One region of the Specibacter sp. NPDC057265 genome, then DNA from elsewhere that is predicted to be linked to it. Evidence: riboswitches for the same ligand, from Rfam matches in the RefSeq annotation. Region 1 holds a riboswitch; each other region holds the start of a gene.
The links. Region 1 has a riboswitch for S-adenosylmethionine ahead of ACFUCV_RS00750 (bifunctional o-acetylhomoserine/o-acetylserine sulfhydrylase). Riboswitches for the same ligand answer to the same signal wherever they lie in the genome.
Positions count from the first base shown of each region.

Region 2: linked by a shared signal. The riboswitch ahead of ACFUCV_RS03840 (hypothetical protein) and the one ahead of ACFUCV_RS00750 (bifunctional o-acetylhomoserine/o-acetylserine sulfhydrylase) in region 1 are both predicted to bind S-adenosylmethionine.
Region 3: linked by a shared signal. The riboswitch ahead of ACFUCV_RS05265 (aminotransferase class V-fold PLP-dependent enzyme) and the one ahead of ACFUCV_RS00750 (bifunctional o-acetylhomoserine/o-acetylserine sulfhydrylase) in region 1 are both predicted to bind S-adenosylmethionine.
Region 4: linked by a shared signal. The riboswitch ahead of ACFUCV_RS10000 (DUF1737 domain-containing protein) and the one ahead of ACFUCV_RS00750 (bifunctional o-acetylhomoserine/o-acetylserine sulfhydrylase) in region 1 are both predicted to bind S-adenosylmethionine.

Region 1 is NZ_JBHUYE010000001.1:155,266-162,202, forward strand. It holds gene ACFUCV_RS00735 (SGNH/GDSL hydrolase family protein) at 1-623, shown strand, start outside; gene ACFUCV_RS00740 (hypothetical protein) at 785-1,189, shown strand; gene ACFUCV_RS00745 (homoserine O-acetyltransferase) at 1,186-2,259, opposite strand; gene ACFUCV_RS00750 (bifunctional o-acetylhomoserine/o-acetylserine sulfhydrylase) at 2,391-3,707, opposite strand; SAM riboswitch class IV at 3,783-3,899, opposite strand; gene ACFUCV_RS00755 (Tex family protein) at 4,016-6,388, opposite strand; gene ACFUCV_RS00760 (VOC family protein) at 6,560-6,937, shown strand, end outside.
Region 2 is NZ_JBHUYE010000003.1:149,764-156,700, forward strand. It holds gene sucD (succinate--CoA ligase subunit alpha) at 1-680, shown strand, start outside; gene ACFUCV_RS03835 (VIT1/CCC1 family protein) at 915-2,006, opposite strand; gene ACFUCV_RS03840 (hypothetical protein) at 2,149-2,460, opposite strand; SAM riboswitch class IV at 2,473-2,583, opposite strand; gene ACFUCV_RS03845 (sodium:solute symporter) at 2,692-4,182, opposite strand; gene ACFUCV_RS03850 (helix-turn-helix domain-containing protein) at 4,368-4,946, shown strand; gene ACFUCV_RS03855 (amino acid permease) at 4,979-6,937, opposite strand, start outside.
Region 3 is NZ_JBHUYE010000005.1:16,113-23,049, forward strand. It holds gene ACFUCV_RS05245 (AMP-binding protein) at 1-562, shown strand, start outside; gene ACFUCV_RS05250 (metal-dependent transcriptional regulator) at 686-1,486, opposite strand; gene ACFUCV_RS05255 (Nramp family divalent metal transporter) at 1,530-2,780, opposite strand; gene ACFUCV_RS05260 (class I SAM-dependent methyltransferase) at 2,886-3,656, opposite strand; gene ACFUCV_RS05265 (aminotransferase class V-fold PLP-dependent enzyme) at 3,680-5,137, opposite strand; SAM riboswitch class IV at 5,177-5,290, opposite strand; gene hisN (histidinol-phosphatase) at 5,376-6,191, opposite strand; gene rsgA (ribosome small subunit-dependent GTPase A) at 6,253-6,937, opposite strand, start outside.
Region 4 is NZ_JBHUYE010000011.1:98,665-105,601, reverse strand. It holds gene ACFUCV_RS10020 (UDP-N-acetylglucosamine 1-carboxyvinyltransferase) at 1-263, shown strand, start outside; gene ACFUCV_RS10015 (hypothetical protein) at 320-787, shown strand; gene ACFUCV_RS10010 (O-succinylhomoserine sulfhydrylase) at 794-2,005, opposite strand; gene ACFUCV_RS10005 (rhodanese-like domain-containing protein) at 2,088-2,480, opposite strand; gene ACFUCV_RS10000 (DUF1737 domain-containing protein) at 2,477-2,734, opposite strand; SAM riboswitch class IV at 2,820-2,941, opposite strand; gene ACFUCV_RS09995 (aminodeoxychorismate lyase) at 3,136-4,029, opposite strand; gene cls (cardiolipin synthase) at 4,169-5,623, shown strand; gene ACFUCV_RS09985 (chorismate-binding protein) at 5,654-6,937, opposite strand, start outside.

The sequences.
Region 1 (6,937 bases):
TGGCCATCCGTGGCAAACTGCTGGCCCAGATCCTGGGTGAACAACTGGAACCGGCACTGGCGCTGCAGGCCGATTTAATCAGCATTTCCGCCGGCGGCAATGACCTGCTCCGCCCCGGCGCCGACCCGGACACGCTGGCCCAAAAACTGGATGCGGCCGTGGCCCGCATGCGTGCCACCGGGGCCACGGTGCTGCTCTTCACCGGACCCGATGTGCGCACCATGCCCGTGCTGGCCAGGATCCGCGGGCGTGTGGCCATCTACAATGAGAACCTGCACGCCATTGCCGCCCGCCACGGCGTGGTGGTGGCCAATATGTGGTCCCTGGAGCAGCTCGCCGACCACCGCATGTGGGATGGGGACCGGCTGCATTTTTCACCCCTGGGCCACCACACCATTGCCATCATGGCCCTGGCGGCGCTGCAGCTTCCGCACACCCTGGTGCCCATGGAGCCGGCGCCGCTGCCCCAGCAAAGGTGGCAGAGCGCACGCGCCGAGGACCTGGTGTGGGCCCGGGAGTTTTTCTTCCCCTGGGTGCTGCGCAGGCTTCGGCACCAATCCCTGGGAGACGGGGTGGGCCCCAAGCGGCCCACCCCCGCCCCCGTGGTGGTCCGTGAACGCTGAGCGGCCGCTCCACTTTGCCGCTGTTGCATCCGCTGTTGCGTCCCCCCGTTGCGTCCCCCGTGGGACGCCCTGCCCGGGGCGCGCATGGGGATGCCCCCGGGCGCCGCACTAGGATGAAGCCAGGTGTTGCAGTTGGCGCGCCCGGGTAGAAAAGGTGAACCGTGGGAATCTTGTCCAGTCAAGGGGTGATGGAGGGTGCGGCCGCCTCGGCTGAGGGCTCCTTTTCATTCCAGCCGTTCCTTGTTGTACTGCTGGCCGCCGTGGCCGTGGTGAGCTCCTTCATCCGCGCGGCCGCCCGGAAGAAGCGCAGCCGCACACCGGCGGCAAGGCCGCCCGGGACGGACCGGAACGCCGGACCCCACGCGACGACGCTGCTCAATGGGGTGCCGTTGAAGGGTCACAACACCCCCCTTGGGGCGCATGAGGCCGGCTTCGCCCATGAGCGCATGCGGGTGGAGGCCGAACTCAAGCGTCAGCTCGACGCCCTGGATGCTGCCCGCCGGGCCGGGCAGGTCACTGCCGAGCAGTATGCAGGCCACCGCGAAGCCATCTTCAAGAATTTTTAGCCGCGGAACAGCGAGTTTTGCAGCAGTTCCCCCACGGCTTCCACCTCGGTCAGGAAACCGTCGTGGCCAATGGGTGAGTCAATGAGCCCCCAGGTGACCTTGCCGGGCAGTGCCGCGGCCAGTTCCCGCGACTGGGCGGGAAAATACAGCCTGTCGCTGCTGACGGCAGCCACCAAAAATTCCACCCCAGCAGTCACTGACAAGGCCTCCTGCAAGGTCCCGCGGCCGCGGGCCACATCGTGGCTGATGAGGGCTTCAGTGACGGCAATGTAGCTGTTGGCGTCAAATCTGCCCACCAGCTTGCGGGCCTGATGGTCTAAATAGCTCTCCACCCGGTACAGCCCCGCCCCCGTGCCGACATTGCGTGCGGCGGTGACAGTGCCGGCGTCGTCCTGGGCCACACGACCGAAGCGGGCACCCATCTCGGCTTCGGAGCGGTAGCTGATGTGGGCAATGCGCCGCGCCAGCCCCAGCCCGGCGGTGGGGGCCGCGCCGTCGTAATAGTCTCCGCCGGCGAAATGGGGATCCTGGACAATGGCCAACAGCTGCGCCTGGGCCAGGGCAATCTGCTCGGCGGTGCTTGCCGCGCACGAGGCCACCACGGCGCAGCGCTGGACCATCGCCGGGAAACTGACAGCCCACTCCAGTGCCCGGGCCCCTCCCATGGAGCCGCCAATGACGGCATGCCAGGACCGGATGCCGAGCTGCGCGGCCAGCTGCGCCTCTGCCTGGACGGAGTCGCGGATGGTGATGAAGGGAAAACGTGAACCCCACGGTTTTCCGTCGGCGGCAATGCTGGAGGGCCCGGTGCTGCCGTAGCAGCCCCCCACCATGTTCGCGCACACCACAAAGTATTTGTCGGTGTCAATGACAGCCCCTGGACCCACCAGACCTTCCCACCAGCCGTCTTCCTCGGAGTCGCCGCGGCTGACGTGGGTGCTGCCCGTGAGCGCATGCTCAATGAGCACGGCGTTGTCGCCGCGCCCATTGAGCGTGCCCCAGCATTCATAGGCCAGCGTTACGCCCGGCAGTTCACCGCCGGCCTCCAGCGTCAGCGCCCCAATGTCCATGGAACGCAGCAGTCCCCCGCCCTGCCCCACGGCCGCGGACCACAAGGGAGCCGTGCCGGTGTGGTTGTTGGTGCGGTTGTTGGTGTCCGGGGGGAACCCGGCGTCGGCGGTTTTCGGTTCCAGCATGGAACTCACGCTGATTTTGCCGCGCGAAATCCCGCCTCGAGATCTGCAATGATGTCGGCAACGTTTTCCAGTCCCACCGAGAGCCGCACCAGTCCGGGGCGCACGCCCGCCGCCAGCTGCTGCTCGGGCGTGAGCTGGGCGTGGGTGGTGGACGCCGGGTGGATGACGAGGGAGCGCACATCGCCCAGGTTGGCAACGTGCGAGTGCAGTTCCAAGCCGTCAACAAAGCGTTGACCGGCCTCGGCCCCGCCCACAATGTCGAAGGCCACAATGGCGCCGGTGCCCCGGGGCCCATATTTGCGGCCACGCTCAAACCAGGGGCTGGAGGCAATGCCCGCATAGGCCACCGACTGAACATTGTCATTGCCCTCCAGCCACTGCGCAACCTCGACGGCGTTGCTGACGTGCCGCTCCACACGCAGGCTCAAGGTTTCCAGCCCCTGGGCGATCAGGAAGGCGTTGAAGGGTGAAATGGAGGCGCCAAGATCGCGCAGCAGCTGCACCCGGGCCTTGAGGATGTAGGCCAGGTTTGCCCCGAGTGCGGACCCCACGCCCAAATCACGGGCGAACACCAGGCCGTTGTAGCTTTCATCCGGGGTGTTGAAGCCGGGGAACTTTTCCTTATCCGCCGCAAAGTCAAAGGTCCCGCCGTCCACAATGACGCCGCCAATGGCGGTGCCGTGGCCACCGAGGTACTTCGTGGCGGAGTGGATCACAATGTCCGCCCCCCATTCCAAGGGCCGGATCAAGTAGGGCGTGGCCAAGGTGTTGTCCACAATCAGGGGCACGCCCGCCTCATGGGCGATGCCACTGATGGTTTCCAGGTCCAAAACGTCCTGGCGGGGGTTGGAAACGGTTTCGCCAAAGAAGGCCTTGGTGTTGGGCCGGACGGCCGCGCGCCATTGCTCGGCATTGTCCGGATCGGCCACGAAGGTGACGTCGATGCCCAGCTTTTTCAGCGAGTGGGCGAAGAGGTTGAAGGTGCCGCCGTAGACGCTGGGGCTGGAAACTATGTGATCCCCGGCCTCGGCCACATTGAGAATTGCAAAGGTGGTTGCGGCCTGTCCCGAGGCCAGCAGCAGGGCGCCGACGCCGCCTTCAAGATTGGCGATGCGTTGTTCCACGGCGTCGGTGGTGGGGTTGCCGATGCGGGTGTAGATGGGTTCCAGCTCAGCAAGCGCGAAACGTGCCGCGGCGCTTTCGGCCGAGGGAAACACAAACGACGTGGTCTGGTAAATGGGCAGGGCACGGGCGCCGGTGACGGCGTCGGGCTCCTGTCCGACGTGGATCTGACGGGTTTCAAATGACCAACCATTGCTCATGGATGCGTTCCTTCACACTTGGGACCGGCAACAAAGCCCTCCTGCGCACGCATGCGGGAGGGCCGTGGCACTGCTGGCCCGCGCTTGCACCGGAACCGGACGATTCGGTGCCAGGTCTTCACCCGGGGCACCCCGCCGCGGAAGGAGGGTTGCCGGCCAGCAAGCCGGGGCTGGATGCTGGCACTCATGACCTTGGCATCAAGTCTGGAAGAATCCCCTGGGCCCTGCAACAATGTGACGCCTATATGACTTTTGCCGAAACAATGCTTGATTTTCGGCCCGAAAATGGCAGCATCCTGAATTAATGGCTACTGTGTCGGCTTTCGCAATCCGGCCTGGCGCAGGGCCTCGGCCATGGCCGTGTCCACCACCGGCCCGGCTTTCGGCCCTTTTGCCTTCTGTGGGCCCCGTGGCCCCGCAGCCACCTGCCGTGCCGCCTTGGGCCGGGCCCCGCCGGCGGTGCCCGGGACCTCCCTGCCCTGCCCGCGCGCCGCGGCGTCGTTCTCCAGGCGCAGGGAAAGCGAGATGCGCCGGCGTTCCGGATCCACCTCCAGGACCTTGACGCGGACCACCTGGCCCGATTTGACCACCGTGTGGGGGTCCGAGACGAAGGAGCTGCTCATGGCCGAGACGTGGACCAGGCCGTCCTGGTGCACGCCAATGTCCACGAAAGCGCCAAAGGCGGCCACATTGGAGACCGTGCCTTCCAGGATCATGCCTGGGCGCAGGTCCGTGATTTTTTCAATGCCGGCGGCGAACGTGGCGGTTTCAAAGCGGGGGCGGGGATCCCGGCCGGGCTTTTGCAACTCGGCGATGATGTCCTTCACGGTGGGCAGGCCAAAGCTGCCGTCCACAAAAGCTGCCGGATCCACTGTTGCCGCGGCGTGAACCCCGGCACGGATGTCCGCCGGGGCCGCTCCCACCGCGGTGAGGATCCTGCGCGCCACACCGTAGGCTTCCGGGTGCACGCTGGAGGCGTCCAAGGGCTCGGGGCCACCGGCAATGCGCAGAAAGCCTGCACATTGTTCATAGGCCTTGGGGCCCAGCCGGGGAACTTTAAGCAGCTCCCGCCGCCTGGTGAAGGGCCCGTGCTGGTTGCGGTGCGCCACAATGTTTTCACTCAGCAGCGGACCCAGGCCCGCCACCTGTGAAAGCAGGGCCGGCGAGGCCATGTTCAAGTCCACGCCCACGGCATTGACGCAGTCTTCGACGACGGCGTTCAGCGAGCGCTCCAGTTTGGCGGGGGTCAGATCGTGTTGGTACTGCCCCACGCCAATGGACCGGGGGTCAATCTTCACCAGTTCGGCCAGGGGATCCTGCAGGCGGCGGGCTATGGAGACGGCGCCGCGCAGGGACACGTCCATGCCCGGCAGTTCCGCACTGGCCAGCGCCGATGCCGAATATACGGACGCGCCCGCCTCGGACACCACGACCTTGGTCACTGTCCTCCCTGGATCACGGCGTTTGAGTTCGGCGACAAGTTCGCTGGCGAGCGTGTCGGTTTCGCGGCTGGCCGTGCCATTGCCGATGGCGATGAGTTCAACGTGGTGTTTGTCGGCCAACCCCAGCAGGGTGGCCAGGGATTCCTGCCATTTTCTGGCTGGAGCGTGCGGATGGATGGTGTCGGCGGCAAGCACCTTGCCTGTGCCATCAACCACGGCCACCTTGGTTCCCGTGCGCAGACCCGGATCCAGCCCCAGGGTTGTCCGGCTGCCGGCGGGGGCGGCGAGCAGGACATCGCGCAGGTTCGCAGCGAAGACCCGCACCGACTCCTCTTCGGCCTGCTGGAAGAGGCGCACCCGCAGATCCGCTGACAAGCGCGCCAAAATGCGGGTGCGCCAGGCCAGGCGCGCCCCGTCCAGCAGCCAAGCATCCGCTGCCCGGCCGGAGGCGTGGATGCCCAATGCGCGCGCCACGGCAAGCTCATAGGCACCACGGGCCTGCGTGTGGGCCTCGGCATCCCGGGGGTCGGCCGCCGCCACATCCAGGGACAGCACACCCTCTTTTTCTCCACGCAGCAGGGCCAGGACGCGGTGGCTGGGCACTGTGTGGGGCGCCTGCACAAAGTCAAAGTAGTCCTTGAACTTCTCCCCCTCCCCGGCTTTGCCTGTTTTGACGCAGGAGCGCAGTGCACCCCTGGTCCACAGCCGCTCCCGGAGGCCGCCCACCAGGGCCGCATCCTGGCCCGCGCGTTCAATCAGGATGGCCCGGGCACCGGCCAGCGCCTCATCCACGGTGGCCACGCCGCGCCCCGGGTCCACAAAGGCGCCGCCGGCAAGCTCCGGAGCCGCGGTGGGGTCGGCCAACAACGTATCCAGCAAGGGTTCAAGCCCCGCTTCCCGGGCAGCGTCGGCCTTGGTTTTTCGCGTCGATTTATAGGGCAGGTACAGGTCCTCGAGCCCGGATTTGGTGGCAGCTGCCTCAATTCCGCGGCGCAGGGCGGCACTGAGCCTGCCCTGCCTGTGGATGGCCGTCAACACCGCCACCCTCCGGGCCTCCAGTTCGCGCAGGTACCGCAGCCGTTCCTCCAGCGCGCGCAGCTGCGCATCATCCAAGGTGCCGGTGGCTTCCTTTCGGTACCGGGCAATGAAGGGCACGCTGGCGCCGTCGTCGAGCAAGGCCACGGCTGCGCGCACCTGCGCATCCCGCACACCGAGCTCGGCGGCAATCGCCGTCCCCATGGCGTTGGCTTGGGCGGTGGGAGTGGGCAGAATCAATTCGGCGGTGCTTGCATCATTCACCCCTCAATTCTGCCCCACGGCCGGACCCCGCCATACCCTGAGATTTGACGTCCCATGACGCTAAGGGTGCACTAAGTCGAGTGCAGGGGTGCAAAGTGCCAAGATGATCACATGCGAATGGACCATGTTTCTTATGCCAGTGAATCAGACGGATTGGCTGCCACCACGGAGCGAATCTCTTCAGCCCTCGGGGTCAAGGCAGTCAAGGGTGGCATCCACCCGCGCTTTGGCACCCGCAATATGATTATCCCGCTCACGCATCACCACTATGTGGAGATTGTGGAGTGCCTGGACCACCCCGCCTCCGACAAGGCGCCCTTTGGCCAGGCCGTCAGGGCGCGGTCTTCCGCGGGCGGCGGATGGATGGGCTGGTGTGTGGCCGTGGATGACCTGGCACCGTTTGAGTCCCGCCTGGGCCGCAGCGCGGTCCCTGGCAACCGCAAGTTCCCCGACGGACAGGAACTTGTGTGGCAGCAAATTGGCATCAAG
Region 2 (6,937 bases), on a different contig from region 1:
TCTTCGTCCCCCCGGCCTTCACCAAGGACGCCGTGGTGGAAGCCATTGAAGCGCAGGTTCCGCTGGTGGTTGTCATCACTGAAGGCGTGCCGGTGCAGGACGCCGCCGAGTTCTGGGCCCTGGCCCAGTCCAAGGTCGATGCTTCCGGGAACCAGATCACCCGTATCATTGGACCCAACTGCCCCGGCATCATCACCCCCGGCGAAGCGCTTGTAGGCATCACGCCCAACAACATCACCGGCAAGGGCCCCATCGGCTTGGTCTCCAAGTCCGGCACCCTGACCTACCAGATGATGTTCGAGCTGCGTGACCTGGGCTTCTCCACCGCCATTGGCATTGGTGGCGACCCTGTCATCGGCACCACGCACATCGACGCGCTTGCTGCGTTCGAGGCCGATCCGGAGACGAAGGCCATTGTCATGATTGGTGAAATTGGTGGCGACGCTGAAGAGCGCGCAGCCGAGTACATCAAGGCCAACGTCACCAAGCCCGTTGTTGGCTACGTGGCCGGCTTCACCGCTCCCGAGGGCAAGACCATGGGCCACGCCGGCGCCATCGTCTCCGGTTCCGCGGGCACGGCCCAGGCCAAGAAGGAAGCCCTTGAGGCTGCCGGTGTCAAGGTTGGCAAGACGCCTTCCGAGACCGCCACACTGCTGCGCGAAGTATACGCCGCACTGTAACGCCGTTGCTTTAAGGAAGGGCCCCACGGATACCCGTGGGGCCCTTCTTCTTGCCTTGGCCGGGGCCGCCGGTCCGCCTTCGCTGCGGGTCCCTCGCCGAAACCGACCCGGCACTGCCGGGTATGCCGCAGCGCCACGTCGGGTTCGAAGCCGCTGGGTCGGTCTCGACGGATTGGCCCGCGCCAAGCCGCGCCAGCCCGCGCCAAGCCGCGCCGCGGGCCTGCCGCTGGAAAACTAGCCCACCACGGTGCCGAAGACCAGGCCCAGCAGGTACGTTGCAGCAGCGGCGCCCAAGCCAATGGCCAATTGCCGCAGTCCGCGTCCCAACGGGGAGGCACCCGAGAGCAGGCCCACCACGGCACCGGTTCCCATCAGTGTTGCTCCCACCAGCGCGCAGGCGAGCAGCAGGGCATTGATGCCCGTCATGCCAAAAAGGAACGGCAGGATGGGAATGATGGCGCCCGAGGCGAAGAAACAAAAGCTGGAGGCTGCCGCGCCCCAGGCGGTGCCCAGCGATTCATGCTCATCGGCCTTTTCAAAGTTCTCCGGCTGCAGGGACAGGCTCGGATCGCAATCGCAGGTGAACTGGCCCAACCTTTCGGCGGCACGGTGTTCGGCCGCCTCCAGCGACATGCCGCGGGCCCGGTACACCAGCACCAGTTCGTTGTTCGCCAAATCCAGTGAAGGGGCGGCCGTAAGGGTGATTTGGGTGGGCTGGGAAGCGTCCAACAGTTCACGCTGGGAGCGCATGGACACAAACTCCCCGGCACCCATGGAAAGTGCCCCGGCCAGCAAGCCGGCAATGCCGCTGAATAGGACCACTTGGCTGGAGACACCGGTGGCGGCCATGCCGACCACCAGGGAGAGATTGCTGACCAAGCCGTCATTGGCGCCAAACACAGCTGCACGGAAGGACCCGGAGAGGCGTATGCGACCGCGGGTGGCAAGCCCCCGGATGACTTCCTCGTGAATGGATTCATCCGCCGCCATGGCATCGGTGGCATCGGCATCGGTGGCATAGGGGGAGCGGGATTCCGAACGCTGCGCCAACGCCAAAACAAACACCGAGCCAAAACGGCGGGCCATCGCGGCCAAAAACCGGTTGCGGGTGGAGGCCCGCAAGGGCGGTTCGGCATGAGGGCCCAGCAGCTTCAACCAGTGCTGTTCATGGCGGCCCTCGGCCTGGGCCAGGGCCAACAGGATGGCACGTTCCTCACCCTCGCGTCGGCTGGCCAAATCCCGGTAGACAGCCGCTTCGGCCCGTTCATCGGCCAGATACTGGCGCCACCGCTTGATTTCGGTGGGGGTGGGAATTCTTTCTGCCACGGCACTGCTCCTCAAAGTCAGCCACCACTGTAACGCTTCCCGGCAGGAATGTCTGGCCGGTGATCCTCACAAATAGGTTGAGGGACACCGGAACCTGCGGTGCCGTGGTCACCCCACGACGCCTCACCCATCAGCCCGAAAATTAGCGGGCCGCGAGCCGGAAACCAATGCGTCGTCCCGAGCGGACGCCTGTCTGGGCCACCGTCACCACCAGGGTGCCGATTTGAGGCATCCACTGCGCTGCCCGCACTGCTTGATCGAGCGCGGCATTGAGTTCGGAGGCTTCCGCCGACCAGTACTGGTGGAACCTCCCCGGGGTCATGAACGTCACGGCGCCGGACTGCACCTCCACGGCCGGGAGCACGGGAATCGCTATGGGTTCGCCGGCGCTGGCTGGGCGGTGGCGGGTGGGCAAAGTGGACGCAGCGGACTTTACGGCAGGGGGGAACGGCATGACAAAACCCTTTGCTTGCTCTTGCCCGCGGAGGTCACCGCCGGCCGCTTCCTCATCCGAACCACCCGTGAAGCATGGGGTTGGTGTGCGGCCAGTCGGAGCTTGGCGCCGCATCTCTTGAAGCTGCCACCTAGAATACTTCTTAAAATGGTCGACGGCGGGAGGTTACGTCATATGTGACGCAAGCTCCCGCCGTCGACCATTGCAGGCAGTGCCGACCAGCCGGACCAACTACCGTGAAACGCCGGCGGTGTGCTCCGGGTTGCTGTCGGCGGCCGCTGCCGCCAGGCGGTCGTCCCATCCCTGGCGGACGTGGGCCGGGGTGGGCGTGGACAGCAGCGAGACCACCACGTAGACCAGCAGCGACGCTGCCAGACCGAAGTAGATGGGCTCATTGGCGAAGATGCCGTCGTTAAGGGGGTCCAGGCTGTGCCAAATGCCGGTGCCGTACATCACCAGGGATCCCAGCGTCACGGCGCAGCCGGCCAGCATGGACCAGGCGGCGCCGGCTCCGGTGCCCCGGCGCCACACCAGCCCGCCAATGATGGCCACCAGCAGCCCACCCACCAGGATGTCGTAGGCAACCGTCAGGGCGAAGACCACGTCGGTGGCCAGGATGGAAATCGCCACCACCAGGATTCCCAGGCCCAGCACGTACATGCGGTTGCCCTTGATGTCCTCGTCAGGGTTGTCGGAGTCGGAGTTGTCAATGGACTTGCCAAACCAGCTGGCCACAAACGGCACCACGTCGGCGCGGGCCACCGTTGCCGCGGCAATGAGGGCGCCGGAGGCAGTGGACATCATGGCTGCGACGGCGGCCGCCATGACGATCCCGCCAATGCCAATGGGCAGCAGTTGCGTGGCCACTTCGGCGTACACGGCGTCCTTGCCCAAGCCGGCCACATCAATGGCGGGCAGTGCCACCTTCGCGGCCAAGCCAATCAAGGCACCGGCCACACCGTAGAGGACACAGTAGATGCCGGCGGTGGCGCCGCCCCAACGGGCCACGGAAGGGGTCTTGGCCGTGAAGACGCGCTGCCAGATGTCCTGGCCAATTAAAAGACCCAGGGTGTAGACCACGAAGTAGGTCACGATGGTGCTGACGCCAATGCCGTCCCACTGGAAGAAGCTTTCCTCCAGGCGTGAACGGACCCCGTCCAGGCCGCCGGCGGCGTTCAAGGTAAAGGGCAGCATGAGCAGGAAAATGCCCACGGTCTTAATGACGAACTGGACCTGGTCGGCCAAGGTGATGGACCACATGCCGCCAATGGTGGAATAGACCAGCACAATGGCACCGCCCACGGCAATGGCCACCCAGCGTTCCCAGTCAAAGAGGACCACAAAGATGGTGGCGTAGGCGCCGGTGGAGGTGGCGGCAATCATAATGGTGTAGGCCAGCATGACAATGCTGGAGGCCTTGGTGGTCTCCTTGCCGTAGCGCAGGCTGAGCATTTGCGAGACCGTGTAGATCTTCAGCTTTTGCAAGGTGGGGGCAAAGAGCAGGCTCAGCAGCAGCACGCCCACACCAATGGCCACCACCAGCCACATGCCGGAGATGCCAAATTTGTAGCCCAGCCCCACGCCGCCCACGGTGGAGGCGCCACCGAGCACGACGGCGGCCATGGTTCCGGTGTAGAGGAAGGGTCCCAGCCGCCGTCCGGCCACCAAAAAGTCGCTATTGTTCTTAGTGCGCGACTTTCCCCACCAGCCAAAGGCCAGCATGGCCGCCAGGTATAAAACAACAATGGCAATATTCAAGTCCACGCGATGCTCCAAAGAGTGAAGTAGTAGGATCCCCCAAAAATATTGCCTTCTAAACAACATTTGTTGTCTATTAGGCTAAACTGTGACCGTTAGCACAGTCAATCCCGCAGCGCCCGCGTGGGTCAGGGACGTGAGGAACCGCCGTGAAAGCATTGCCTGTAGAACCCAGCGTCAGCCCCGTCGCCATTGGCTCCCGCATCCGTGCCGCACGCCAAAACCAGCGCCTCACCATTGAACAGGTGGCCGATGCCACCGGCTTGACCAAGGGTTTCCTGAGCAGGGTCGAGCGTGACCTCACCTCACCCAGCGTGGCCTCGCTGGTGACTGTCTGCCAGGTCCTGTCGTTGTCCATCGGGGAACTTTTCGCCGCGCCGGAAACCCATCTGACCCGAAAAGGTGAGGGCCCGCGCATTTCCCTTGGCGGCGAAGGGATCGTGGAGCGGCTGCTCACGCCCCGGTCCGAGCGCCGCCTGCAAATCCTGGGCGCCGTCATTGAACCCTTTGGCCGGGGCGAGGCTGAACTTTACGCCGTGGACTGCGATGTGGACGTCCTGCACATCATCAGCGGTGAATTGACGCTGCACATGACGCAGGAATCCTACGACTTGAAGGCAGGGGACACACTGTCCTTCCCCGGCCGGGAACCGCACAGCTGGGAAAACAGCTCGGCCCAGGCCGTGGAGGTCCTGTGGATCCTGGTGCCTGCCGCCTCGGGGGCCTAGGGCGGCGCAGGGAGCCGGCCGGGATGGTGCGCTCAGCCCACATGCACCCAGGGCCGACGGGTCAAAACCGGTTCGGCCTCGCGCAGCACCTCCCGGGTGACGGGCGCAATCTCGCCTTCACCCACGAACAGGTACTTCAGAAGATTGGTGATGGGGTTTCCCTCGGTCCACCTGAAGTAAATGTGGGGGACAACTGCGGTGATGTCGCGGATGTGCAGCAGCACAGCGGCAATGGTGTTGGGCACATTGGAGGAATGAACCTCCAGAATCCTAAATCCGTGCCGGGTGATGCCACGCACCTCCAAGGCGGTTTCAAAGTCCGAGGAATCGTCCACGATGACCTCCATGAAGAGGACCGCGGAGGGCTGGCCAATCTCGTTGACCTGCGCTGCGTGGGCCAGCTTCCGGCGGTAGGCGGCGGCGCTGCGGGTCTTGGGATCGTGGGAAATGACACGGATGTGGCCGCCGTCCACGGCTGACACAAAGGCCAGGGCGGCTTCATCCAGGCGAACGTAGCTGGCACGCAGCTCAAAGGACCGGCGCAGGCGGGAGAGCAGGCTGACCACCACAATGGCCACGATGAACAATGCCGCGATTCTTATCCCATCGGGCCGCTCAACAATGTTGGTGACGGTGGTGTAGCAAAAAGCCAGCGAGATGGCGCCAAAGCCCAGTGCCCGCCATTTTTGTCCCTGGCGTCTGGCCGACAGTGTCACGGCCACGGCCGCCGAAGTGATCAAGACCAGTACACCCGTGGCGTAGGCGCCGGCCTGGGCGTCGACGTCGGCCTTGAAAACAATGGTGATGACAATGGCGCAGGCGGTGAACACCAGCACCAGGGGACGGACCGCGCCGGCCCATTGTGGTGCCATGCCAAAGCGGGGCAGATAACGCGGGACCAGATTCAGCAGGCCAGCCATGGCGCTGGCTCCGGCGAACCACAAGATGGCGATGGTGCTGACGTCGTAGACGGTGCCAAAACCCTCACCGAGGAGATCATGGGCCAGAAAAGCCAGGGCGCGGCCGTTGGCGGATCCGCCTGGCTGGAACTCCGCGGCGGGAATCAGAATGGTGGTGGCCAGGGAGGAGGTGATGAGGAAGGTGCTCATGATGACAGCTGCCGTGGTGAGCAGGTGCTGGGCGCCCTTGATCCGGCCGGCGGGGTGTGCGGCCGTATCGAGGGGTTCCCCTTTGATTTGCGGCATGACGGCCACGCCGGTCTCAAAGCCGGAGAGTCCCAGGGCCAGGCGCGGAAAGACGAGCAGGGCCACGGCCACGGCCGTGAGGGGGTTGCCGTGCTGGGTGGTGAGGGCAGTCCACCAGTCCGCGGTGGGGAGCGGGTTCGCCGCCACGTGGACCAGCGCCGTGCCAATGACCACCAGGTTCAGGGACAAAAACACCGCGACCAGCACCACCGCAATGTTGATGGCTTCCTTGAAGCCCCGCAGGAACACGGCGGCAAGGCCGGCAACGAGGATCAAGGTTATTGCCACGTTGTGCCCATGCAGGAAATCGGGCGTGAACGGGTTTTCAATGATGTGGGCGGTGGCATCGGCGCCCGAGAGGGTAATGGTGATCATGAAATCGGTGACGGCAAAACCAAGCAGCGCCAGCACAAAGAACTTGCCCCACCAGCGGGGCAGCAGCCGCTCAAGCATGGCAATGGAGCCGGCTCCATGCGGGCTTTCGCGGGCAACGCGCTTGTACACGGGCAGTGCGCCGAGCAGCGTGACCAACACCAACACCACCGTTGCCAGCGGAGCCAGCACGCCGGCCGCCAGTGCCGCAATGGCCGGCTGGTAGCCCAGCGTGGAAAAGTAGTCCAGCCCCGTCAGGCACATGACCTGCCACCAAGGGCGCCGCCTGTGGTTCTTCCCCGGACGTCCATGGGGACCCTGGCGCTTCCCGCCGCCTTCGGGCAGCCCCTCCAGAAGCCAGTGGCGCAGGGCGCGCCGGCCCTTCAGCTTCGCCGGCCGGCCAGGCCCGGCGGG
Region 3 (6,937 bases), on a different contig from region 1:
GGCTGACGCGTCCTTCCCTGGCGGGCCAGCCCACGGCCCGGTTGAGGACCCCGCGGGTGGTTCCCCAGCCCTGCTCCAGCTCTTCACCCCCGACAGGCCTGCAGGAGTGGACATGGGACTGCAGGAGCTCGGCTCCTTCGTAAAGGCACTGGACGCTGCCCTGGACGTCCGCCGGGACGACGTCCTTTTGGACCTCAGCGATGCCGGCGGGGCCAGCGGCAACTGCTGGGCCCTCATTGCCGCCCTGGCTTCCGGCCGCCGCGCCCTGCTGCTTCCCGCCGGCTTTGATGCCCGGCTGGTCTGGGCTGTCATGGACAAGTTCAAGGTCACCAAGCTGGTGGCCACAGCCGGCGTCTACAAATCCCTGCAGGCGGACTCGGCACCCGGCCGGCGCCACCGGCTGCGCCGCGCTTCCAGCACCGGGGAGCCGCTGGCGGCCGAGGTCGTGGCCTGGGCCCTGGAGGCCCTGGGTGTGGAGCCTGAGGCCCGGACGGCGGATGGGACCCTGGACAAACACCTGCCCCCAGGACCCGACGGCGTCCCCGTGCGCCGCAGCCGGTAGCTGCCGGCGCGGCCCCACCCCCGGCCAGCAGGAAAGTGACCATCATGGACAACCCTGCCGCTGCCCAGACAAACACAGCGGCCGGAGCTGCGGCCCTCCTGGCGGTCTGTGCGGCGGTGAATTTTACCCTGGCGCTTGTTGATGGGCGCCAGGGTGTGCCGCCACCGCCGTGGGGCTGTGGCGGTGCATGAGGGAACCGCCCGTGAGCTGCTGCACCGTGCAGCCGGCATGGGTGCCTTCGGACGCCAGCCACAGCGATGCCGCCACCTCGTCGCCCAGCATCTGCCCGGCGTCGGGCCCGTCGGTGGGGGAGTCCAGTACGCGCACCTGCAGCCCGGCACCGAAGGGGGGCCTGCCCAGCACCATCAATTCGGTGTCCAGGCCGATGCCCAGGCTCTGGAGGTGGCGCAGCAGATCCGGGTCATGGTCGCTGATGCGCGAGACGCGTCCGCAGTGGCCGGGATCGAGCTCGTCCAGACGGTGTGAGGGGGTCATGGTGATGTGGCCGGCGGCAGTGGGAATGGGGTCGCCGTGGGGGTCCCGGTCCGGGTGGCCCAGCTTGGCGCTCATGCGTTCAATGAAATGGTCCGACACGGCATGTTCCAGCCGTTCGGCCTCCTCATGGACCTCGTCCCAGGAATATCCCAGTTCACGGACCAGGTAGCTCTCCAGGAGCCGGTGGCGCCGGACCATGGACAGGGCCAGCCGCAATCCGTTGGCCGTGAGGTGGATGGGGCTGTAGGGCTTGTGGTCCACCAGGCCCTGATCCTTGAGCTTGCGCACCATTTCCGACACCGAGGAATTTGCCACCCCCAGCCGTGTGGCCAGCGCGGTGGCGGTGATGGGCTTGTCCTGCCACTCCGTGTGGGAGTAGATGGCCTTGACGTAGTCTTCAATGCTGGAGGATGCGGCCACGTGTTTCACCCCTCCAGACTACCCGTTGCACGCCCATCGTCCGTAGCCGCGCCTAGGCCTGACCGGTGGCTGTGAGCCACAGCAAAAGCGCGTTCAGGGCCACGATCAGCACCACGCTGAGCAGCGCCGCCGCGCGCAGCGGGAGCCGGTCCCGGTGTTCGCCCATGACTTTTTTGCTGGCGGTCAGCCGCAGCAGGGGAATCAAGGCGAAGGGGATGCCAAAGCTCAGCACCACCTGGCTGACCACGAGCGCCCAGGTGGGGTCCACGCCCACGGAGAGCAGGACCAGGGCCGGGATGAGGCTGATGACGCGCCGTGCCTGCAGCGGGATGCGGACCTTGAGCAGGCCATTCATGATGGTGGCTCCGGCGTAGGCGCCCACCGACGTCGAGGCCAGCCCTGAAGCCAGCAGGCCCACGGCAAAGACGACGCCGACCACAGTTCCCAGGTTCTCCACAATGGCCGCGTGGGCGCCTTCAATGGAGTCGGTTCCAGCCACCCCGCCAAGGGTGGAAGCTGCCAGCAGCAGCATGCCAATGTTGACGGCTCCGGCCAGGATCAAGGCCAGCACCACATCCAGCCGCGTGGCCTTCAGGATCCGCCGCAGCCGCTCCGGGGTGTTGCGGGCGTCAGTGTGCCGGTCCTTGGCCAGCTGGGAGTGCAGGTAAATGGCGTGCGGCATGACTGTTGCCCCCAACATGCCTGCGGCCAGCAGCACGCTGTCGGTTCCCGCGAATCGTGGCATCAGGCCGCCGGCCACGCCCGCCGGATCCGGAGGGCTCAACACCAGCCCGGTGAGGAAGCCAATGGTGATGATCACCAGCAGGAACTCAATGACGGATTCAAAGGAACGCTGGCCGTGGCGGTTTTGCACACTGAGCAGGATCATGGACACAATCCCCACCAGCAGCCCGCCCAAGGGCAGCGGGATCTGGAACAGCAGGTACAGGGCAATGGCCCCGCCCACCACTTCGGCCAGGTCGGTGGCCATCGCCACCAGTTCCGCCTGCACCCAAAAAAGCCGGCGGCTGGTGGTTTTGAACCGCTCACCCAAATGTTCCGGCAGGGACTTTCCCGTCACCACGCCAAGCTTGGCCGATTGGTACTGCACCAGCATGGCCATGATGTTGGCTGCGACCAGAACCCACACCAGCAGGTAGCCGTAACTGGCCCCGGACGTCAGGTTCGCCGCCACATTGCCGGGATCCACATAGGCAATCGCCGCCACGAACGCCGGGCCCAGCAGCAGGAGCATCCGGGCGCGCGGCCGGCGCGCCTTGACCGGCTTGACAGTATCGAGCACTTGACCACCTTCGCTGTGCCTAAGGAAATAATTTAGGTATGCCGAAATCATAGGCGGGTGAAGGTGCTGTTGTCGAGGGGCGCGGCCGGGGCAACGCCGGCGGGGCTAGAGTTTGCTGCTGTGCCAGGTCTGTGTCACGTAGGGCAGCTGTAGTTCCCTGCCCGCGGGGTGGCCCAGGTGCTCGTGCAGATACCACTGCAGATTGGCCATGACCTTGGCGCGTACGGCTGTGCCGGCGCGCAAATAGTAGCTGCGGGACTGGGCGAGTTCCATGATGCCCTCCGGCGTCAGCTCCTGCGCCCAGTGGCTGCGGTGGACGCGTGCCGGGGCGAACTCGGCTCCCAGTGCAGGCCGGAAGCCGGCCTTGTGCACATCCCCGGCGTGCATGATGCGGGCCAGCCGGTGCACCCAGGGGAGTTCGACGTCGAGCTGGTTCCAGATCAGCCCCAGGGACCCGCCGGGGCGCAGCACACGGGCAATGTCGGTGCTGGCGGCCACGGGGTCGCACCAGTGCCAGGCCTGGGCGACCACCGCAAGGTCGAAGCTGCCATCGGCCAGAGGCAGCTGCTCGGCCGTGCCCACCTGGACCGTGACCTGCGGCAACTGGCCGCGGAGCTGGGCCAACATGTCCGCCGAGGGGTCCACGGCTGTGAGGCGCCAATCCTGCTGGGCCAAAAGCTGGGTGTATTTGCCCGTTCCGGCACCCACATCCAGCACGTCCCGGATCCGGCCGGCGCTGTTGTGCGTGAGCCACTGCAGGGATTCCCCGGGGTACCCGGGGCGCACCTTGTGGTAGTGGCCGCCGCCGGCAAGGAACGCCGCCGCCAGGTCGGTGCGCCGCCCGGGATCAAAAACCGGTCCGCCAGTGCCTGCCATGGTGCTCCCGTCGGTTCAAGGCTTTAGTGCGCTTCAACCATACCCGCACCGCTTCCGCCCTGGCCGGTGGAGCAGGGGGCGGCGCCGGCCGTGCCGGGTGTGTTGGGCGCCCAAGCCGGGAACCGGCGTTCATCGTTTACCGGGATCCAGCGGCCCGCGTCCACCTCATAATCCCAGCCCAGCCCGTCCCGCAGCAGCGCTGCGACGCCGTCAATGAGCCGCTGGGCATCCTCCAGCCTTGAGCCCACCCCGAAGCTGGCGCGCAGGGATCCGGCCGGCAGCCCCAGCCGTTTGAGCAGGGGGTGCGCGCAGAACCTTCCGTCGCGTACGCCCACGCCGTGTTCGGCCGCCAGATAGGCGGCCACCAGGCCGGCGTCGTAGCCGGTGACCGAGAAGTTGACCACGCCAATGCTGCCGCAGCCGGGGTGGCTCTGTGAATCGGGGAACATCCTGTGGACGGTGGCCCCCGGCAGCGCCGCCAACCCCGCCACCAGGTGGGCGCGCAGCAGGGATTCATGCTCCGCCCACTGCCCGGGATCCAGGGCGCCCAGCACGCTGGCGGCCTTGGCCAGCGTGGCGGCGCCCAAAACATTGGGGGAGCCGGCCTCATGCCTGGCCGGACCGTGGGTCCACTGGGTCGATTCGAGCCGGACTTCCTTCACGGCGCCGCCGCCGGCCAAATGCGGTGCCCCGGCGTCGAGCCAATCGGGGCGGCCCAGCAGGACCCCTGCTCCGAAGGGGGCATAGAGTTTGTGGCCGGAAAACGCCAGGTAGTCTATGCCGCTGGCCTGGACATCAATCCGGCGGTGCGGGGCCAGCTGGGCGGCGTCGACCACAATGCGGGCCCCATGCCGGTGCGCCAGGGCGGCCAGTTCGGCAACGGGCAGCACCTCCCCGGTGACGTTGGAGGCCCCCGTGACGGCCAGCAGCAGCACATTTCCGGCGCGCAGGGCGGTTTCCACCCGGGCCAGGGTGGCTGCCAGGGAATCGCCTGCCACCACCGCGCGGTGCGGCAGGCCCTGCCAGGGCAGCAGGTTCGCGTGGTGCTCAATGTCCAGGTACAACACCTCGCCGTGGGCATTGGAACGGCCCGCCAGATGGCCATTGCGCGCCAGGATGCTGGCCACGCACCCGGCCAGCAGGTTCAGCGAATCAGTGGTGTTGCGGGTGAAGATGACGGTGTCGTCGGGGCGGGCGCCCACAAAGTCGGCCACAATGGTGCGGGCATTTTCATACAGGGAGGTGCTTACCTGGGAGGCGAATCCGGCGCCGCGGTGGACGCTGGCGTAATAGGGCAACACCTCGTTCAAGTGGTCCGCGACTTCCGCCACCGCCGGCGCCGAGGCCGCATAGTCCAAGTTGGCGTAACGGATGCTGCCGCCGTGGATCAGGGGCGCCAGCAAATCATGTCCCACCACCGGCAACAACGGCGAGTCCGCCAGCGTGCCGGCCAGGGTTTTTTCCAAAAGGGCATGGCTCATGGGTGTTTCCTTCTCACCAAAGGACCCCAAGGGCGTAGGAGTCCGCGCTTGCCATCACCGAATGGTCATGGCCAGGTCGTCACCCGGGGCACCCCGCCGCGAAAGGAGGGTTGCCGGCCAGCAAACCGGGGTTTAGCGCTGGCACTCGTGACCTATGCCCAAAAGAGTAGCCCAAGTTCCCCGCCGGGGAAACTTGTTACGAACGTTGACGTGGCGCCACCGCGCCGGGAACGCGCAGCTAGTTCAACAAATCATCCCAGGCGGGGTTCAAACGCTGCAGCACCTCACGGTGCAGGATGGAGTTGGTGGCCAGCGCGTTGCCGCCAAAAGGACCGTCGGCGCCCTCAAGGGAGGTGAAACGGCCCCCCGCCTCCTGCACTATGGGAACCAGCGCCGCCATGTCATAAAGGTTCAATTCAGGTTCGCAGGCAATGTCCACGCTGCCTTCGGCCACCATGCAGTAGGACCAGAAGTCCCCGTAGGCGCGGGTTCGCCAAACGTCATCGGTGAGGGAGATGAAGTCGTCCCGGTTCCCGCGTTCGGCCCAGCCGGTCAGCGAGGAATAGGACAGGGAGGCGTCCTTGAGTTCGGCCACATTGGAAACGCGGATGCGCGTGGCGGCGGCCAGGGACTTGCCCATGTACGCCCCGGTTCCCTGGGCGGCCCACCAGCGCTTGCCCAGGGCAGGGGCGCTGACCAGGCCCACCACAGGCACCCCGTCCTCCACGAGGGCGATGAGGGTGGCCCACACGGGCACGCCGCGCACAAAGTTCTTGGTCCCGTCAATGGGGTCAATGATCCAGCGCCGCGAACCATGCCCGCTGCTGCCAAACTCTTCCCCCAACACCGCATCCCGTGGCCGCACCCTGGCCAGCTGGCTGCGGATGGATTCCTCCGCGGCCTTGTCGGCGTCCGTTACCGGGGTCAGATCCGGCTTGGTCTCCACGGCCAAATCCAGGGCCCTGAACCGGGACATGGTCAGGGAATCGACGCTGTCTGCCAAAACGTGGGCCAGGCGGAGATCGTCATTGTACGTCTGAGGTGCGCAGGTCATGTGTTCACGCTACCGCGCTTTGCCGCCAATGCCCGGCAGGGCGCGGTGGCGCCACGGGCCGTTAATCAATGGTTCCCAGTTCCTTGGCCTCCGCGCGGCCCTCGGTGCGGTCGCTGGTGCCCAGCAGCCGGCGCAGGGAGGCCAGGCGCGCCGGTCCGGCGTCGCCGGCGTTGCCCTGCTCCACATAGGGGTCCAGACCGCAATTGACGGCCACGCTGTCATGCTTGCAGCCGCGCTCGCAGCCGTCGGTGCCGGGCTGCAGATCGGGGAAGGCCTGCAGGATCCTGTCCGCGTTGACGTGGGCCAGGCCAAAGGAGCGGATGCCGGGGGTGTCGATGATCCACGATCCCGGCAGCCCGTTTTTCAGCTGCAGGGCCAACGCCGAGGAGGAGGTGTGCCGGCCGCGGCCGGTGACGGCATTGACGCCGCCGGTGGCGCGCCGGGATCCGGTGAGGGCATTGACCATGGTGGATTTTCCCACGCCTGAATGCCCCACCATGACCGAGACCTTGCCGTCCAAATGGCCGTGCAGCTGCTCCACGGCGCCACCGGCCAGGAGGGCGGAGTCGCCGTCGTCGCTGCGGGCGTCAATGCCTGAGGCGCCGTCGGTGGCCGTGCGGCTGATGATCACGGTCATGTCCAGGTGCTCGTAATTGGCCAGCAGCTCCGCGGGGTCCTTGATGTCGGTCTTGGTGATCAGCAGCAGCGGGGCTATGCCGGCGTCGTAGGCGGCCACCAGCGCCCTG
Region 4 (6,937 bases), on a different contig from region 1:
ACCTGACCGAACTGAACCGCCTGGGCGCCGGGGTGCGGCTGCTGGACCCGCACCGCATTGACATCACCGGCCCCACCGCATGGCGTGCGGCTGAAATTGGCTGCCCTCCGGCGCTGCGCCCGGCCGCCTGCATTTTGCTGGCCATGCTGGCCGCCAAGGGCACCTCCGAATTGCGCAACATCTACGTCATTGAACGCGGCTATGAGGACCTTGCCGAGCGGCTGAACACCGTTGGTGCTGAAATTGAGTACTTTCAGGACTGAGCTGCGCGGTTCCCTGGACGACGCCGGTCCGCCGGCCGGTGGGTAGGCTGGGGGACATGTCCCCCTGGTCTCGCCGCGCAACGGCCCCTGACACTGCAGCTGCCGGCCCTTCCGCCGGGGACGGCCGGCCTTTGGTGCCGCTGGTGCTGGGGGAGCTGCTCGTTGAAGTGCTGCACCTCCCCGCCCGCCGGGCCAAGCGGCCCCCCAAGACGGTGGTGCAGTTCAGTGTGGGGCCCACCCGGACCCTGATGCAGCCGCAGGAAGTCCGTGCTCTGATCGCTGGAAAAGTGGGCATCATAGACTCCTGTGCCGGCGGCAGCGACGCCTTTCTCTGCGATGCCGCAGGCGTCGCTGCCATGGCCACGGCCGGGAAGCCGTCCGAGGCTGGAAAATGGATGGCTGTTTTCCCGCCGGAGGCCCTGGCCCTGGTGACAGGCCCCGCCATTGATGATCCGGCAGTGGTCATCAACGCTGCCGACAAGGCATTGCTGGAGCAGTGGCTGGCGGCGCTCGCGCCACGCTGACGGAAGTTACAGGGTCGCCAGCGCCTGAGCCAGATCGCCCTGCAGATCCGCCAAATCCTCCAGACCCACCGAAAGGCGCAAAAAACCGTCGCTGAGGCCAATGCTGGCCCGGCCCTCCGGACCCATGGCCCGGTGCGTGGTGGTGGCCGGGTGCGTGATGAGGGATTTGGCGTCGCCCAAATTGTTGGAAATGTCAATGATTTCCAAGGCGTTCAACAGGGCAAAGGCAGCATCCTTGCGGGTGCCGGAGGCAGGTTCAGCCAGTTCAAAGGTCAGCACCGTCCCCCCTGCCTTCATTTGCTTTTTGGCCAGCTGGTGCTGCGGATGCGAGGGCAAATAGGGATAAAGCACCTTTGACACCTGCGGCTGGGCCTGCAGGAATTCACCCAGTGCCAAGGCATTCCGGCAGGAGTGGCCGACCCGCAGGTTCATGGTCTCCAGACCCTTCAAAAGCACCCAGGCATTAAACGCCGACAACGAGGGCCCCGTGTGGCGCATGAGGTTCTTGACGGGCCCGTCAATGAATTCCCTGCTGCCCAGGATGGCCCCGCCCAGCACCCGGCCCTGGCCGTCAATGTGTTTGGTGCCCGAATAGACAATGATGTCCGCGCCAAAGTCTCCGCAACGCTGCAACAGCGGCGTGGCAAAAACGTTGTCGGCCACCACCTGCGCTCCGGCGGCGTGTGCCAAATCGCAGACAGCCTGCACATCAATGATTTCCTGCATGGGGTTGGACGGTGATTCAAAAAACACGGCTGTGGTGGGAACTGACAGGGCCTGCCGCCACTGCGCCAGATCGGGACCATCCACAAACACGGTCTCCACCCCCCACCGCGGCAGCAGTTCATTGAGGATTACAAAACACGAGCCGAACAGCGAGCGGGCCGCCACCACCCTGTCCCCGGCGCCCAGCAAGGCGCCCAGGGCGGTGAACACGGCCGACATGCCCGACGCCGTGGCAAAGCACGCCTCCTTGCCCTCCAGCAGACGCAGACGTTCCTGGAAGCCGGCGACCGTGGGGTTGCCGTAACGTGAGTAGACAAAGCGGTCCACTTCGCCGGTGAAGGCGGCTTCGGCGGCTTCGGCGGATTCGTAGACAAATCCGGAGTTCAGAAACAAGGCCTCCGAGGTTTCCTGGAAGTTGCTGCGGTCCAAGCCGCCACGCACGGCTTGGGTATCCTGTGCCCACGTGGCGGCTTGTGCATTGAAGTTGCTCACTAAAGATTCCTTATCCGTTTGGGGCCCATCATGGGTGGATCCGCCGTCGGCCCGCGGCCGCTGGGCTGGGGCGTGCGGGGACTTATTTCCAGGGCAGGCCGCGGTTTTTCCAACCATTGACCACACGGTCGCCATAGCCATCCTGCACGCCTTCAAAACCCTCCAGGATGTTGTAGGCGGTGTAACCGGCGTCGCTGGCGAGCTGGGCCGCGGCCAGGGAGCGAACCCCCGAGCGGCACAGCACCAACAGTTTTTTCTCCACTGGAACCGCCTCCGTCAGCTGCCGCAGAAAGTCCGCATTGGTGCTCCCGTCACCGGTATTCCATTCAATGAACACCACATCGGCCGTGCGGCTGGAGAGGTCGGGGACGCCAATGTGCTGCCATTCCCCACTCGTGCGCACATCAAGGAGCACGCTGTCAGCATCCAGCAGTTCCCACGCGGCCTGGGGGCTGAGATCCCCTGCGCGGCTCACGCGGTTTCCCCGCCGGCGTCGTGCGCAGATTCAAGGCCATCCACGGCCGAGGTCACGGCGGCATCGGCAAGGGCAATGGCGTGGGGTAGAACAACTGCCTGGGCGCAGATGACCTGGCCGGCATTGCCCGTCACGGCCGGGCTGCCGTGCAGCACATATCCCTGCGCCAGGGCGGCGGAGATGCGCTCGCAAAAGGACCTGTCATCGGGGCCGGTGATGAGCCTGTAACTTAGGGGGGATTCGTCCGCGGACATGGTGACTCCTCAAGTGCAGCTGGCACGCAGCAAGCGGGAATTGGTGCCGAGGCGCGGGCCTTGATGTGCTCTCGCGTCGCAGGGTGGATCACGCTTGCAAACGGTCAGCCACGGGTAGCTGGGTTTGCCGAGTATTCACCTGAGGCACCCCGCCGGAAAGAGGGTTGCCGGCCAGCAAGTCAGGGCTTGGCGCTGGCACTCGTTACTCACCTTGAAAGTAACACAACCGCCCGCCGTGACGGCAGCTGGGACGCTTTTATAGCGCCAGGTTACATCAGGGCAATGGTGGCCACGGCAAAGCATGCACGTCAATATGCGCCCACCCCGCAAACCACCTCCCCCGCAGGGTTTGGGGCCGTGAGGCCCGCGTGGGCCATGCCGCCGTGTTTTGCCACTGCCCGCTAAAGGGTTTGTGCCAGCAGCGCTGACAGTTCCGCGGTCAACACCTGCCGGATCCCGGCCGTCCCAACACTGTGCCCGTCAATGGTGTTGATGGGGGCGAGCAGGCGAATGCTGGAAATGAGCCAGGCGGCGTCGGCGTCGAGCAGATCCTCTGGCGTCACCGGGCCGTACCCCAGTTCCCAGCCGGCGTCCCGCGCCGCGGCAAAAAGTGCGCCCTGGGTGGTGCCGGGCAGTATCCCGGTGTCCAGGTGGGGGGTGATGAGCCGTTTGACAGGGTCGCCGGAATCGTCGGAAATGTGGGCCAGCAGCACCGAGGAGGTGGGGCCTTCCAGGACCAATCCGTCACGGCTGGTGAAAATCACGTCGTCGGCGCCTTCACTGTGCGCGTGCCGCAGGGCTGCCATGTTCACCGCGTAGGAGAGGGTTTTGGCGCCCAGCAGCAGCCAGGGGGCACGGGCGGCAATGTCACTGTCATAACCGCGTTCCAAAAGCATTACGTCCAGGCCCTTTTCCCGCTGGGCCGCCAAGGCCGGGGACACCGTGCTGACGGCCACCCACGCGGTGGCCCGATGGGCGCCCTCGGGTCCGCGGGTGGCGGTGAGCCGCACCGTGCACTGGCGATCCTGGGACTCCGGTGTGGCGGCAAGGGCATGGAGGATGGCTGCCTGCCACGCCCCGGCGTCCGGGATGGTGAGATCCATGAGCTCCGCCGACGCCGCCAGGCGTGCCAAATGCGCTCCGAGCTTCCGCGGGGCGCCCTTGACGGCCAGGAGCGATTCAAAAATCCCGTCGCCGCGCGTGAGGCCCTGGTCCGTGGCCATGATGGCGGGTGCTGCAGGGTCGGCCAGACGTCCGGCGGGATGCTGGGGGTCCAGAAAAACCAGTGTTGTCATGCCTTGAGCTTAGCGCCGGGGCCGGGAGCCAGGGCAGGGCCCGGCACGGAGCCGAGGCCGCCTAGGGTAATGTCACCATGAGGGAAATGGCCGGATTAACAGGAGAACATGCGTGATTTCGACAATCTTCAGTTTGCCTGTGGACACAAGTTTTTGGCTCTCGGCGCTTATTTTGCTTCTGGATTTGGCAATCCGCATAGTGGTGCTGGGCATCATCCCCGGAAACCGCCGCCCCACCACGGCCATGGCCTGGCTGCTGTGCATATTCTTCCTGCCGTATGTTGGGCTGGTTTTGTTCCTCATGTTCGGCAACTTCCGCCTCTCCCGACGCCGCCGGGAAACGCAGCAGGCGGTCAACGCCCGCGTGGTGGAGGGCACCGCTGACATTGCCTCCCAGGTGCAGAGCTACGAGGGGCCCACCTGGGTGAAATCGGTGATGCAGCTTAACCAGAACCTGGGTTTCTTCCCTGCACTGGGCGGCAATTCCGTGCAGTTGCTTCCCGGCTATCAGGAGTCGCTGGACGCCATGGCCGATGCGGTGGGCCAGGCGAAGGAATACGTCAATGCCGAGTTTTACATCATGAGCACCGACGGTTCCACCGAGAAATTGTTCTCCGCATTGGAGGCCGCCGCTGCGCGTGGGGTGCGGGTGCGCGTGCTTTTTGACCACATTGGCTCCCTGCGCGTGCCGGGCTACCGCCACATGATCAAACGGCTCAAATCCAGTGGCATTGAATGGCGCCGGATGTTGCCGCTGTTGCCTGTGAAGGGCCAGTGGCGCCGGCCGGACCTGCGCAACCACCGCAAGATCCTGGTGGTGGATGGCCGGGTGGGATTTACCGGCTCACAAAATGTCATTGAACCGTCATACCGCAGGAAGGGCAATCGCAAGGTGGGCCGCAAGTGGGTGGAACTCATGTCGCGGCTTGAAGGTCCCATCGTGGGGACCTTGAACGTCATGTTCGCCACTGACTGGTCCTCCGAAACCGAGGAAACCCTTGAATCCCAGCTGGCAAGCTACCACTGGGATTCCTTTTCCGGCGGTTCGCTGTGCCAGGTGATCCCCAGCGGGCCCGGCTTTGTCACGGAAAACAACCTGCGGCTGTTCAATACCTTGCTGTATTCGGCCGAAGACCGCATCACCATCTCCAGCCCGTACTTTGTGCCGGATGACTCCCTGCTGTATGCCATCACCACTGCGGCCCAACGCGGGGTGAACGTGGAGCTCTTTGTGTCCGAACAGGGGGACCAGTTCCTGGTGCACCACGCCCAACGCTCCTACTACGAGGCGCTTTTGAAAGCCGGGGTGCGCATTTATTTGTACCCCAAGCCCGCTGTGCTGCACGCCAAACACATCACCGTTGATTCCGAGGTGGCCATCATCGGCTCCTCAAACATGGACATGCGCAGCTTCTCCCTGAACTTGGAGGTCACCGTCATGATGATTGACGACGGCGTGGTTCAGCGCATGCGCCAGGTGGAGGACGACTACCGTGCCGTTTCGCGGGAACTGCTGCTCGAGGAGTGGGTGAACCGCCCCATTATGGCCCGTTACGTTGACAATGTGGCGCGCTTGACGGCCACCATTCAATAATTCGCGCACCTGCGCGCAGGTGCGGCTGCATCAACCCGGAAAGTCTGCACCCAGGGTGGAAAGGACCCCGTGGGCCTTGGCTTGGATTTCCTGCCATTCGGCCTCGTCATTGGAATCAGCCGTGATGGCACCGCCGATGCCCAGGGAAAGGTCCGTGCCGCCGTCGGGGGTGTCCTGGCAGAGCAGCGTGCGGATCACCACCGACAGATCCGTTGCGGCATTGAGTGAGAAATACCCGATGGCACCGGAGTAGATGCCGCGCGGGCCGGATTCCAGGGCAGTCAAAATGGCCATGGTGCTGATTTTCGGTGCCCCCGTCATGGAGCCGGCCGGAAATGCCGCGGCGACTGCCTGTGCCCGGGAACTGCCCGGCGCCAGTTGCGCCTCAATGGTGCTGACCAGCTGATGCACGGTGGCGTAGCTTTCAATGGCACACAGCCGCGGGACCTGCAGGGTATGGGCAAGGGCGAATCGCGAGAGGTCATTGCGCAGCAAATCCACAATCATGATGTTTTCCGCCCGGTCCTTCAAGGAGCCGGCTAAATCGGCCTTGAGCGCAGCATCCACTGCCGGATCCCCGTCGCGGCGGCGGGTGCCCTTGATGGGTTCGGCCCGCATCAGCCCGGCGGCATCGATGCGCAAAAACCTCTCCGGGGAGGTGCTCGCCACGCTCGTGGAGCCAAAGCGCACAAAAGCGGCAAAGGGGGCCGGGTTGTCCACGCGCAATGCCCGGTAGCTGTGCCACGGATCAATGCGGTGGCTGCTGTGGGCCTCCAGGGCAGTGGTGAGGCAGACCTCGTAGCTGTTGCCGTCGTGGATTTGCGCCTGGGCGGCGGCAATCATCTCCTTGTAACGGCGCTCGCCGTCACGGACCGTGAACTCCGGGGCGCGGAAGGGCCGCTGTTCCGTAATGGGGCCGGCCGCATGAACACCTTCCGCCGCGGAGCGGACCGCCTGTTCAAATGCGGTGGCCTCCGCGATGGTTCCAGGGTGGTGTGCATCCGTCAAGGTCAGGGCATACAGGCAATTTTCCTGATGATCCAGCACCACCGCCTGGCCGGCGAAAATCAACGCAGCATCGGCAAGGGTCCCCGCACGGGGGGTGGAATTTTCCGCACGGTGCCAATCCTGACGGTCGCTGTCGCCCCCGGTTTCAGCCTTCAGCCCATACCCCAACCAGCCCAGCCAGCCGAGCGTGAAATCGCCCGGGTAATGCTGCGGCGCACGCACGGCCCTGCGGCCCCACACGGAATCCAACCAGCGAAAAAAAGGCCCCCGGATGCGTGTGGTGACGTCTCCGGCCGTCACGGTGGT